3 regions of the Klebsiella oxytoca genome follow, and region 1 is predicted to be linked to each of the others. Evidence: predicted binding sites of a transcription regulator. Region 1 holds the regulator's gene; each other region holds the start of a gene.
The links. The regulator Fur, encoded in region 1, represses iron uptake genes when iron is present. The targets are predictions, from matches to a motif close to ATAATAATGAGAACNACTATCAA.
Positions count from the first base shown of each region.

Region 2: the regulator Fur is predicted to act here: its motif matches at 1,765-1,787, upstream of exbB (tol-pal system-associated acyl-CoA thioesterase).
Region 3: the regulator Fur is predicted to act here: its motif matches at 2,761-2,783, upstream of fes (enterochelin esterase).

Region 1 covers NZ_CP046115.1:1,690,753-1,695,294, forward strand. The annotation lists gene tcuA (FAD-dependent tricarballylate dehydrogenase TcuA) at 1-983, opposite strand, end outside; gene tcuR (tricarballylate utilization LysR family transcriptional regulator TcuR) at 1,081-2,007, opposite strand; gene fur (ferric iron uptake transcriptional regulator) at 2,139-2,591, opposite strand; gene fldA (flavodoxin FldA) at 2,883-3,413, opposite strand; gene ybfE (LexA regulated protein) at 3,564-3,857, opposite strand; gene ybfF (esterase) at 3,991-4,542, opposite strand, start outside.
Region 2 covers NZ_CP046115.1:4,676,441-4,680,982, reverse strand. The annotation lists gene yghB (DedA family general envelope maintenance protein YghB) at 1-278, opposite strand, end outside; gene metC (cystathionine beta-lyase) at 410-1,597, opposite strand; gene exbB (tol-pal system-associated acyl-CoA thioesterase) at 1,849-2,580, shown strand; gene exbD (TonB system transport protein ExbD) at 2,587-3,012, shown strand; gene GJ746_RS21780 (TIGR00645 family protein) at 3,156-3,650, shown strand; gene yghU (glutathione-dependent disulfide-bond oxidoreductase) at 3,772-4,542, opposite strand, start outside.
Region 3 covers NZ_CP046115.1:1,576,034-1,580,575, reverse strand. The annotation lists gene entF (enterobactin non-ribosomal peptide synthetase EntF) at 1-1,249, opposite strand, end outside; gene GJ746_RS07320 (MbtH family protein) at 1,260-1,463, opposite strand; gene fes (enterochelin esterase) at 1,491-2,690, opposite strand; gene GJ746_RS07310 (TonB-dependent siderophore receptor) at 3,009-4,542, shown strand, end outside.

The DNA of each region.
Region 1 (4,542 bases):
AGTTCGGCGATAGTATTGGCCTGGGCTCCGGGAAAAACGGGCGGCATAAAATGACCGATCGCTTTGCTGTCGATGATCGAGTAACCGATTTGGCCGGGCTGGTGGGCGACCAGCCGTCCCCAGATGGCATAGCGTTTAGGCCAGAAATCCTCGCCCTCATCATAAAAGCGCTCGGCATCGCGGTTGACAACCACACCCAACGACACGCAGTCCACGCGCGTGCAGATGCCGCCATCATAGAGCGGCGCCCGGGCGTCAATCGCGACGCAGTGTGACTGTGACGGATCGCCGATGATGTCAGCCCCTGCCTCGATCATAAATTTGAGCAGGACGCCCTGGTTGAAGCGGGTTCCGCGGATGAGAAAGTTATCGGCTGGCCATTCGCCACGCTCGTTCTGTCCCCAGGCTTCGCGCAGCCACTCGCGGTTAGATTCAAACCCGCCCGCGGCGAGGACGCAGGTTTTCGCCGCGATCCTCTCTTCACCCGCCAGCGCGGCGACGAATTCGCCGTTGTGTAATTCAAGCGCCTGCACCGGCGTGTTGTAACGGATCTGCACGCCCAACTGTTCTGCGCTGCGGTAATAGGCGTTTATCAGCGCTTTACCGCCGCCCATAAAAAAGGCGTTAGTGCGGGCCACGTGCAGGGCGCCGGACAGCGGCGGCTGGAAGTTAACGCCATGCTGGCGCATCCAGTCGCGGCATTCAGATGAGGTGCGGATCACCAGCCGCGCCAGCGTTTCGTTGGTGTTGCCATCGGTAACGCGCAGCAGATCCTGCCAGTATTCTTCTTCCGGATAGCTGTCGACTAAAACATCCTGCGGAGCATCATGCATACAGCGAAGATTTCGCGTGTGCTGAGAGTTTCCGCCTCGCCATTCCCGCGGTGCGGCCTCCAGCAGCAGCACGGACGCGCCAGCTTCCCGGGCGGTTAAGGCGGCGCATAATGCGGCATTGCCGCCGCCAATCACCAGTACATCCACCATTTTTGGCTCCATTACGGTTTGCTTTATTGTTAAATTTGTAATGGAAATGTAGGTGCTCAGGCCGGCAAGCCGCTATGGCGTATTGCTAAAGGGGGGTTTAGTGAGCGTAAAGACTGGCGCCCGGCCAGCGGCCTGATTCAACGAGCTGACGCATGACTTTTGTCAGTATCACTCGCGCCGCAAGGCCTGCTGGCGTCAGTTCATCATCAGAGAGACTGACGAGAAAATTAGGCCGACTGAGTATCGGATTGTCGACACCGATCACTCTCAGCGCCTCGTTGTCGAGATGAGAAATGGCTGCCCCAGGCTGCAGAGTAGCGCCGAGTCCGTCGCGGACGGCGCGCATCAGCAGCGCCAGACCGTCGATTTCAGCTACCACATCAATGTTAAGGGAGTGTTCCTGGCAGATAGACTCGAGCCTGCCGCGCAGACCATGCCCCTGGCTTGGCATAATCAACGGGATAGCGGCCAGCTGGCCTGGCGAGATGCTCGCGTCGGGAAGGGGAGCCAGCACTTCGTGGGTACCTATCAGGAACAGACGCTCTTCGAGAATGGGTCTGGCGCTCCAGCGCATAAGCTTCTCCTTCTGGAACACGATGGCTAAATCAAGCTGACGGGTATTGATCATTCGCTCAAGGTTGCCGGAGAGGCTTTCGACTAAATGCAGGCGGACATCGGCATAGCTTTCGCGCATCGCGTTAATAAAAGGCACCCCCAGAACAGAGGCGGTGCTTGGGGCCATACCGACGCTGACGTGGCCGGAAAGGCGCGCTTCGCGCGCGGCGAGAACCGCATCATCAGCATGACGCAGAGCCAGCTGCGCCTGAGAGTAAAAGGCAAGGCCAGCGCTGGTCGGCATCACGCCGCGCGATGTTCGTTGCAGCAGGCGAATAGCAAGTTCGTTCTCCAGACGCGCCATTTGTTGGCTAAGCGCGGAGACACCGATATTCAGATCTAGGGCGGCGCGGCCCATGCTGCCGGTTTCGATAATGCGGACAAAATAGCGTAGCTGGCGAAGCTCCATGTCGACTCTCCGTACAAGGCTGGATCCACTGACAGTAAATGTATTGAGGCGCGAGAGGAAGAGGGGGATCATATTCAGAGCAAAAAAAAGCCAACCTGAAGGTTGGCTTTTAACGTTATACGCTGCGGTGATTATTTCTCTGCCGCATCGTGAGCATGTTCATCTTCGCGGCAGTCGCCTTCTGCACAGTGACCGTAAAGGTACAGGCTGTGGTTAGTCAGGCGAATACCGTGCCTGGAGGCAATTTCACGCTGGCGCGCTTCAATTGAGTCATCGCTAAATTCGATCACTTTGCCGCAGTCGAGGCAGATAAGGTGATCGTGATGATGCTGCTGCGTCAGTTCAAAAACGGATTTACCGCCTTCGAAATTATGACGGGTGACGATACCGGCGTCGTCGAACTGGTTGAGTACGCGATAGACGGTCGCCAGGCCAATCTCTTCGCCCATATCGATCAGGCGTTTGTATAAGTCTTCCGCACTGACATGATGGTTATCCGGTTCCTGAAGGACTTCCAGGATTTTTAATCTTGGAAGAGTCACTTTCAGGCCAGCCTTCTTTAATGCGGTATTGTTGTCAGTCATGCGGAATCTGTCCTGTTGCTAAACGATCTACTTCCATCTGCGGAAGTAATACAGAGAATCACCCGATGTAATGCGTCTCATTATAGAACTGCCATGGTGAAATGAAAACTGCAAGCATCGGGCCTTGTATGCTGTCAAAAACGAGGCACTCGCTACAAAGTGCTTCACGCGACCTCGTTAAATCAGAGGACATTGTACAGATATGTGACTAAAAGTTAAAAACTTGTAGCTATAACTTCGATTGCTTTTATCTATAGATTAGGCAAAATCTGATGATTATGCCGTTCAGACTCAGGCATTCTTGATTTCTTCAAGATGCAGCTCTTCAGAAATCTGTTTTACCCATTTTTCCACGCGTTCGTTGGTCAGTTCCGGCTGACGATCTTCATCGATGGCCAGGCCAACAAAGTGGTGGTCATCCGCCAGACCTTTAGAGGCTTCAAAATGGTAGCCGGCGGTCGGCCAGTGGCCAACGATAGTCGCGCCGCGCGGTTCGATGATGTCGCGAATGGTACCCAGAGCATCACAGAAGTATTCAGCATAGTCTTCCTGATCGCCGCAGCCAAAAAGGGCAACCAGTTTGCCATTGAAGTCGATCTCTTCCAGGGTCGGGAAAAAATCGTCCCAATCGCACTGGGCTTCACCATAGTACCAGGTCGGAATGCCGAGCAGCAGGATATCGTGACCTTCCAGATCCTCTTTGCTGCTTTTGGCAATGTCGTGAACATCAGCAACATCTTTACCAAGCTGCTTTTGAATCATTTTTGCAATATTTTCGGTGTTGCCGGTGTCGCTGCCAAAAAAGATGCCGATGATTGCCATGAGTAAAATAACCTCTTGAAACTTAATGATGTGGTAGTGGGCGTAATGCCCGCAGATAGGGGCAATGATAGCAGAACAGAGAAAGGCGCGGAAACAGCAATCACGCCCAACTGCACACTCTGCTACATGAAAGCTGACTTTTTGAGGGTTTTAGGCTTTATCCTGGTCGCGCAGGGCTGCCAGCTGGTTCATCAGCATCTCTTCAATGAGATCGCTGCGGTTCATATTACGGGCTTCCGCCAGCTCGTTAAGCGCATCCACCGCATCGGCATTCAGCTTTAGCTCAACGCGCTTGAGGCCGCGGACTTTGTCGCGTTTAAGCTGGTTGCGTTTGTTGATGCGCAGCTGTTCATCGCGCGAAAGCGGATTGGTTTTCGGTCTGCCCGGCCGACGCTCAGTTGCGAACAAATCTAATGTCGTACGGTCCGTTTGTTCTTTTGCCATGATTCAGAGTGACTTCGGGGGAAACAAGCTGTCGGGAGTAGCCGACGCAGATAGCGCGCCATAATACATCAGGCGACGAGCTGCGCCAACGACCGCGGGCATTAAGCCGCGCGGTCGGGCATATTTTAAGCAGTTACCCGCCGATGGTGGCTAAATAACGTCGAATAGCGCGGATAACGGCTTCCGGTTTCTCGGCATGCACCCAGTGTCCGGCTCCGGCGATAACGTGCGCGCGCGCCTGGGGAAATTGAGCCAACAGGGCGTCACGATATTCATCGGTGACGTAAGGGGAGTTGCCGCCGGGGATAAACTGCGCCGGATGCGGCCAGGCCGGGACGGTTTGCCAGCCGACGATATTAGCGTACTGTTCCCACAGCACCGGCACGTTAAAACGCCACTGGCCGTCCACGAAAGATTTCAACAAAAACTGAATGACGCCCTCTTCATTGAGGTGTTCGCGCATCACTGCCGCGGCCTGCTGACGCGTGGCGGCACCCGCGTCGGTGACGGCGTTGATGGCGGCGAAGATTTCATCATGGCGACGAACATGATAATCCACCGGGGCGATATCAATGGCGACCAGGCCGGCGATACGCTCCGGCGCCAGAGCACTGAGCGCCATCACGGCCTTACCTCCCATGGAGTGACCAATAAAGGTCGCCCTCTCAATTTGTGATTCATTGAG
Region 2 (4,542 bases), 2.4 Mb from region 1:
AGCCAGCGCCCCTGAATATAGCTCAGCCAGCAGCCGAGGCTGGCCGCAGCGGTTAAAATGGCTAACGTGGGTACAAAGTCCATCACGCCTTTGGCGATGAGCGCCCCGGCGAGCAGCAGCAGGCTATCGCCCGGTAAAAACGAGGCGGGCAGCAGACCGTTTTCCAGAAACAGGGTTGCGAACATGACCAGATATACAACGCCCACAACGTGGGGGTTTGCCAACGCGGCAAAATCATGCTGCCACAGAGCGGCGACAATTTCTTGAATGACAACCATGGACTTTCCTAAGTGGTACCGTGTTTTTATGTAGTGTACTCCTGAAGAGCCCCGGGCACCTTGATCCCGGGCGCAACTAAAGCGGCCGTTTTTCGAAAAAACGTCCGCTATTGTTGCCACTGACTGTCACTTTACACGATACGCGCGAAGCCCGCCGCTAAATCATCCAGCAGATCGGTAACATTTTCTAAGCCAATATGAACGCGAATCAGGGTACCGCTGAAATCGACTTCGGCATCAGGACGGATAGCGGCAATATGTTCCGGCTGGTTGGCTAAAATAAGCGATTCAAAGCCGCCCCAGGAGTAGGCCATGCTGAATAAGCTGAAGTGGTCGAGGTAGGCGGATAGCTCGTCGTCGGTCAGGCGTTTATTCAGCACAAAAGAGAACAGGCCGCTGCTGCCGGTGAAGTCGCGCTTCCAGAACTCATGGCCTTTGCTGCCGGGCAGAGCGGGGTGATTAACGCGCGCAACCTGCGGGTGCTGCGCCAGCCATTCGGCAATCTGCAGGCTGCTTTCATGGTGCTGACGCAGGCGGACGGCCAGGGTGCGCAGGCCGCGGCTGGTCATATAGGCGGTATCGGCATCCACCATTTGTCCCATCAGATAGGCATTTTCACGCAGCTGAGCCCAGCAGCGCTCATTGGATACCGCGGTGCCAACCATCGCGTCGGAATGACCAATCAGGTATTTGGTTCCCGCCTGAATGGAGATATCGATACCGAAATCAAGCGCTTTAAACAGCACGCCTGCGGCCCAGGTGTTGTCGATCATGATGATAGCTTCCGGCGCGATGCTGCGTACCGCCGCGACTATCGCCGGAACATCGTGGACTTCCATAGTGATGGAGCCGGGAGATTCGAGGAACACCACGCGGGTATTTGGCTGCACCAGACGGGCGATATCGCTGCCGATCAGCGGATCGAACCAACCGGTGGTGACGCCGAGTTTAGCGAGAATTTTAGTGCAGAAATCCTGGGTAGGTTCGTAGGCGGTGTTGGTGACCAGAATATGATCGCCCTGCTCGACAAACGCCAGAATAGTATTAGCGACCGCCGCTGCGCCGCAGGGGAAAAGAGCGCAGCCAGCGCCACCCTCCAGCTCGCACATCGCTTCCTGGAGAGAGAAGTGGGTGAGGGTACCGCGACGACCGTAGAACAGCTCGCCTTTGGCCCGGTTGCGGGTGGCGTGTTTTTTTGCTTCTACGGTGTCGAAAACCAGCGATGAGGCGCGCTGAATGACGCTGTTTACCGAGCCCTGAGTGTATTTTTTGCTGCGCCCGGCGTGAACCAGCGCAGTATCAAGATGTTTATCAGCCATGTTCAGATAACCTGTTTTTATACGTCTGGACGTCTAAACTAACATGAATCCCCCTTGATGTACCGGGTAGCCGCAGATACAGGAAAAAATTTTATCAACGTTGGGACAGGCAACTTTTTTACTGCGTAAGCGCAAAGAAAATAAACGTGATTTGCTGCACAGTGTAAATACTAATGAGAACCACTATCAATTCGATGTCGTTTTGATATTATTATGTGCAGATTTTGTGATTTACGTCCTGGAGATACAGTGTGGGTAATAATTTGATGCAGGCGGATCTCTCCGTTTGGGGTATGTATCATCATGCCGATATTGTCGTGAAGGTGGTGATGATCGGCCTGATTCTGGCGTCGGTAGTCACATGGGCTATCTTTTTCGGCAAAGGTGCAGAGATCCTGGCCAGCAAGCGTCGCCTCAAGCGCGAACAGCAGCTGGTTGCAGAAGCACGCTCTCTCGACCAGGCCAGCGATATCGCTAACGCTTTCGAGGCGAAAAGCCTGACCTCCCAACTGATCAACGAGGCGCAGAACGAGCTGGAGCTGTCCGCAGGTTCTGAAGATAACGAAGGCATTAAAGAGCGTACCGGTTTCCGCCTTGAGCGGCGCGTGGCGGCCGTGGGTCGTTACATGGGACGCGGCAACGGTTATCTGGCGACTATCGGCGCGATTTCCCCGTTCGTTGGTCTGTTTGGTACCGTCTGGGGCATCATGAACAGCTTTATCGGTATTGCCCAGACTCAGACCACTAACCTGGCGGTCGTGGCGCCGGGTATCGCGGAAGCGCTGCTGGCTACGGCAATTGGCCTGTTCGCCGCGATTCCTGCGGTGGTTATCTACAACATCTTCGCTCGTATGATTGCCAGCTATAAAGCTTCCCTTGGCGATGTCGCCGCCCAGGTATTGTTGCTGCAAAGCCGTGACCTGGACCTCAGCGCCAGCGGCGTGAAGCCGGTACGTACCGCCCAGAAACTACGCGTAGGTTGATGCTCTATGGCAATGCATTTTAACGAAAATCTTGATGATAACGGTGAGATGCACGACATCAACGTGACGCCGTTTATCGACGTTATGCTGGTGCTGTTGATTATCTTTATGGTGGCGGCGCCGCTGGCCACCGTTGACGTGAAGGTTAATCTTCCAGCGTCTTCCAGCCAGCCGCAGCCGCGTCCGGAAAAGCCGATCTATCTGTCGGTGAAGGCGGATAAAACCATGTTCCTCGGTAACGACCCCATTACCGAAGAGAACATGATTACGTCGCTGGAGGCCCTGACTGAAGGTAAAAAAGATACCACCGTCTTCTTCCGCGCGGATAAAACCGTGGACTATGAAACGATGATGAAAGTCATGGATACCCTGCATCAGGCAGGCTATCTGAAGATTGGTCTGGTAGGCGAAGAAACGGCAAAAGCGAAGTAACGCCCCCAGTACATCTCCCCAGGCTGGCCATGTGCCAGCCTTTTTTACGCCCTTCTGCCGAGTCGTCCTGTTGGTAAGCTGTTGCTATAACGTTACTCTGTTGCGGTATAATGGCGGCCGTTTATGTTAACTGACAGGATCTTATGGAACGCTTTCTGGAAAATGCTATGTACGCCTCGCGCTGGCTGCTGGCGCCGGTTTATTTTGGCCTTTCGCTCGGTTTGATTGCGCTGACGATCAAATTTTTTCAGGAGATCTTCCACATACTGCCGCATATTTTTAGCGTCAGCGAGTCGGATATGATTCTGACCCTGCTGTCGCTGGTGGATATGACCCTGGTGGGCGGTCTGCTGGTAATGGTGATGTTCTCCGGTTATGAAAATTTTGTCTCGCAGCTGGACATCAACGAAGGGAAAGAGAAGCTCAGCTGGCTGGGTAAAATGGACGCCACGTCGCTGAAAAATAAGGTTGCCGCCTCCATCGTGGCGATCTCTTCCATTCACCTGCTGCGGGTGTTTATGGATGCGAAAAACGTCCCGGATAATAAGCTGATGTGGTACGTCATTATCCACCTGACGTTTGTCCTGTCAGCCTTTGTGATGGGCTATCTCGATCGTCTGACTAAGGGCAAGCATTGATAATGTGACTTACCCGGCCTGGCCACGACCTCCCCGGATTGCGCTACGCTTATCCGGGCTACATTGTTGCACTGGCCTGTAGCCCCGGCGGGCCATAGCGCAGCCGGGGAGAAACATGGATTTATGCCTGGCGTTTGTCTTCGGTTTGCGTCTCAAAGTCGCTGGCCGCATGGCGCTCGTGAAGCTGTTCATTGAGCGGGCCGAAGGTGCGGTTAACCATACGTCCCCGCCGGACGGCAGGACGATTGCCAATATCCTGCGCCCAACGCAGGACGTTTTTATAGCTACCGGCATCAAGGAATTCGGCGGCATTGTAAACATTCCCCAGCACCACGTTGCCGTACCACGGCCAGATGGCCATATCGGCGATGGTATACTCCTCTCCGGCGACAAAACGACCGCGGGCAAGCTGCTTATCCAGCACATCAAGCTGACGTTTGGCTTCCATCGTAAAGCGGTCGATGGCGTATTCAATTTTGACCGGCGCATAGTTGTAGAAGTGGCCAAAGCCGCCGCCCAGGAAGGGGGCCGCGCCCTGCAGCCAGAACAGCCAGTTGAGCGTTTCGGTGCGGCCTGCCGGATCTTTGGGCAGGAAGAAGCCGAACTTCTCCGCCAGATAGAGCAGGATGCTGCCGGATTCGAAAACCCGGGTCGGCGGCGTGGTAGAGTGGTCGCGGAGCGCCGGGATTTTCGAGTTCGGGTTAACCTCGACAAAGCCGCTGGAGAACTGATCGCCTTCGCCGATGCGAATCAGCCAGGCGTCATATTCCGCTCCGCTGACGCCCAGCGCCAACAGCTCCTCCAGCATAATGGTGACTTTCTGTCCATTGGGCGTCCCCAGCGAATAGAGCTGCAGCGGGTGCTCACCCACCGGCAGCTCCTGCTCATGCGT
Region 3 (4,542 bases), 110 kb from region 1:
GCAATGCCGATAGCCGGGCAATATGCCCGCGCAGCGTCTGTTCATCGTATCGCTGTTTATTGGCCAGAACCTCCAGCGACAGGCCGCCCGCTTCGTCAGGGAAAAGCGCCAGCTCCAGGTCGTTGACCGGGCCGGTCGCCAGGGTGTGGGTAATGGCCCGTACGCCGTCAATATCCAGCTGATAGTCAAAGACTTTAATATTGAGTACCGGGCCAAACAGCGGTTCATCGCCCGCCGCCTTGCCGCTATCGCGGACAATCTGTTCGGCGTCGTAGCGCTGATGGCGGCGCATTTTCTTGAGCTGTCCGGCAAGACGAATCGCCAGCTCCGGCAGCGTTTCCCCGGCGTCAATATTGACCGCCAGCGGCAGAACGTTGAGCACCGGTCCGCTGGCGGTTAACGCCGCAGAGCCCATACGGCGCATAAAAATAAAGCCCGCAGCGTACTCCATTCGGCTGCACAGCCGCCCCAGCCACAGGGCGGTTAACGCCAGCGCCAGATCCGCGCGCTGGCACTGCGGTGCGCCTGCTGCCAGCCGGTTAAAGGCTCCGGCCTCGACCTCCAGCTTCATGCGCCAGATATCGGTGCTGGTCGCCCTTCCCGCCAGCGGCGCGTCCGAAAGCGAGGCCGGAGCCGGCAGCGCTTTACGCTGCGCCTGCCAGAACGCTTTGTCACGCTGCCAGGCATCGCTGCCATAATAACGCTGGTACTCTTCCACCACTTCGGAGAAGGGGGTAAACGGTGAAGCCGGCGTCTGTTCACCGCGCTGCCAGGCGCGATAAATCGCCGCGATCTGGCGGGTAATGGCCGGGAAGCTGAAGCCGTCGACCAGCAAATGGTGATAACGCTGATACCAGTACCAGCGCTTATCGCCCACCCGCAGCAGCTGATGGCAGACCAGCGGATTACCGCCATCCACGCGCAGGTTCTGTCCGAGATCGGACTGCATCAGCGCCAGCGCGGCGGCGTGCGGGTCGCTCGAATCGCGCAGGTCTTGATAGTCCGGCTCGGCAAAGATGCGGCGCTCATCGACCCACTGCCAGGCCTCGCCGTTATCTTCACAAAAGCGCATGCTGAGAGTATCGGCCTGCGACAGGCCGGTAACAATCGCCTGTCCCAGCAGAACCGGGTCGATATCGCCGCACAGTTCAACGTAGTGGGCAACGCTCCATGCGCCGGGCAGCGTCGAGAGACGCTCCGCCATCCAGATCCCCGGCTGAGCCGCAACCAGCGGTAAACGAGTGGTCATCATCGGCTCCTCAGGATACATGGTGAGCGGGGGTCAAAGTTGACCAGTTCGCCATAAGCCAGGCGTTGCACGCCTCTAACGACTGCGGCGGACACTCCACCATCCAGCCTTGCGGCAGCGCGCAGTGCTGTGGCCACAGGCTGAACTGCTGCTGATCATTGCGCAGGATATAAAACTGCTCTTGCGGGTTGTCGAAGGGGTTACTGAATTGCATGTCAAATTCCTCGTAAAGCGCGCTCTGCTACTCGTTTCGGCATAAAGGCTGCCACAGCTGGATAAGCCCCGCCGTCAGCCCGCCGCGCCAGCAAAGCGCATCATGCCCGCCGTCAACCTGACGCCAGAAAATCGTCTGCTGTTGCAGGCAAGCAAGCAGCGCCTGGTTCGTGCGAAAAATAATCGGCTCGCGGATCCCGGCTTCCAGCCAGATACGTAGCCCCTGCGGTTGTAATTCGCCGCGGCTGAGCCGCTCAATCAGCAGGCCCGTCTGCGCGCCGCCGCGATGCGGCCACCAGTAAGAGCCGGACTGGCTGAGCACGCAGCCAAAACGCTGCGGCCAATAGAGTGCGGCGAACATGGCGGCGAGACCGCCAAAGCTCTGCCCTGCCACCACCGTTCGGTCGGCGCGATCGCTGAAAGGCGTTATCTGATGAACCAGCGGCAACAGCTCTTCCTGCACCGCCAGCCAGAAGGCCTCATTGCAGGGAAGCTCTTCGGAGCGATGCTGGTCATCAATCACATCAATCAGTAGATAAACCGCCGGCGGCAGCCGTTTTTCGCGGGTTAATCCCGCCAGCGGCGACCATACCGGCATGCTTTCGGCCCAGAACTGGCCATCAAGCAGGATCGCCAGCGGGCGCTGTTGCGGATGGGCATCGCCGGTGGCGTAAATCCATATCCGTCGCGTATTGCCGAGACGCTGGCTGTGCCACTCAATGCAGACTGGAGGCTGATAGGGTTCATCGCGCAGCGACCATCCCGGCTGTTCAGGAGCTTCAGGCAGTTCCAGCGCGGAAACAGCATGACCGCGCCCGCCCTTCCAGCTTTGCCGGTTGAGCGGGTCGGCAATTGCGCGCGGCAGCAGCTTGCGCCAGCCTTCGCGCAGCAGCGCGTGGTCCGGGCTATCGGCGTTAAAAAGCTGAGGAGAAAAATCATCGTCGCGTGAAGAAGGAATAAAGCAGTAGCTGCCGCGCCAGGTAGGGGAAAGCGTAGTTTGCCAGAACCAGGCATCGGTACCGGGAATGCGCTGCAGCGTTTGCGGCTGCGCATTTTTATGATGGTCAGTTACGCCGGTGATATTAATCCACACCCGCTGGGTTGCCGAAGACGTTTCGTTGCCCGCCGGGTCGCGCCACCAGAAGGTCACCCGATACGCACCGTCCACGGCCTCAATCTGCGGACCGGTAATAATCTGCCACCAGTCGTCGCTTCCTGTCTTATGCATTCCTTTTCAACCCTATGTTTATCGTGACATTTATCAACGAACGCATTAATAAACGCAATATTTATTGATAATATTATTGATAACTATTTTCATTTGCAATAGCGTATTAGCGCGCTGTGGGAAGCGCGTCTTTCAAAAAATAAACATGTCAGAGAGCGCTTATGTAAAGCCGGGGCTTGCGGGTAAACAAATGAGCCCGAAAGCCGGATTCTGGTCAGCGACGGAGTGCCTGGGCCCTCTACTGGCAATATTGATACCGCCTATCCACCCGACGGAAAGGGCTTTTGAGGAAGGCGGCAACGAAAAGCAGGATTTACAATGAATAACAGGATCAAATCCCTGGCCTTGCTGGTCAATCTGGGAATCTACGGAGCTGCTTTTCCGCTGAGCGCGGCGGAAACGACCTCCGATAGCAAAGCCGCAACCGCTGATGAAACCATGGTCGTTACCGCTGCCGAGCAGAACCTGCAGGCGCCTGGCGTGTCAACCATCACCGCCGATGAAATTCGTAAACGTCCGCCTGCGCGCGACGTAGCTGAAATTATCCGTACCATGCCGGGCGTTAACCTGACCGGCAACTCCACCAGCGGCCAGCGCGGCAACAATCGCCAGATTGATATTCGCGGCATGGGCCCGGAAAACACCCTGATCCTGATAGACGGCAAGCCCGTGACCAGCCGCAACTCCGTGCGCCAGGGCTGGCGCGGCGAGCGAGATACCCGCGGCGATACCGGCTGGGTTCCGCCAGAAATGATTGAACGCATTGAGGTCCTGCGCGGCCCGGCTGCCGCACGCTACGGCAACGGCGCGGCGGGCGGCGTCGTCAATATCATCACCAAAAAAGGCGGCGACGAGTGGCACGGTTCCTGGAACACCTATCTGAACGCCCCGGAGCACAAAGACGAAGGGTCGACAAAACGCACCAACTTTAGCCTTAACGGGCCGCTGGGCGGAGATTTTAGCTTCCGCCTGTACGGCAACCTCGATAAAACTCAGGCCGACGCCTGGGATATCAACCAGGGCCATCAGTCCGAGCGTACCGGCAACTATGTTGATACGCTGCCTGCGGGCCGCGAAGGGGTAATTAACAAAGACATTAACGGCACGGTGCGCTGGGACTTTGCTCCAATGCAGTCTCTGGAGCTTGAAGCGGGCTATAGCCGTCAGGGCAACCTCTATGCCGGTGATACGCAGAACACCAATACTAACCAGCGGGTAAAAGATAACTACGGTAAAGAGACTAACCGCCTTTATCGCCAGAACTACTCCCTCACCTGGAACGGCGGCTGGGATAACGGCGTTACCACCAGCAACTGGGTACAGTACGAACACACCCGCAACTCCCGTACTCCGGAAGGTCTGGCGGGCGGAACGGAAGGCATTTTCGACCCGAACTCATCGGCGAAATACGTCGATTCCGATCTTAACGATGTGATGTTGCACAGTGAAGTCAGCATTCCGTTTGACCTGTGGGTTAATCAGAATCTGACGCTGGGTAGCGAATGGAACCAGCAGCGCATGAAGGATCAGTTATCCAACTCTCAGACCTTTATGGGCGGCGACATTCCGGGCTACGACAGCACTAACCGCAGCCCTTATTCGAAAGCAGAAATTTTCTCGCTGTTTGCCGAAAACAACATCGAGCTGACCGATACCACCATGCTGACGCCGGGTCTGCGCTTCGATCACCACAGCATCGTCGGTAACAACTGGAGCCCATCGCTAAACCTGTCTCAGGGCCTGTGGGATGACTTCACGTTAAAGATGGGCATCGCCCGCGCCTACAAAGCGCCAAGCCTGTATCAAACCAATCCTAACTATATTCTCTATAGTAAAGGGCAAGGCTGCTATG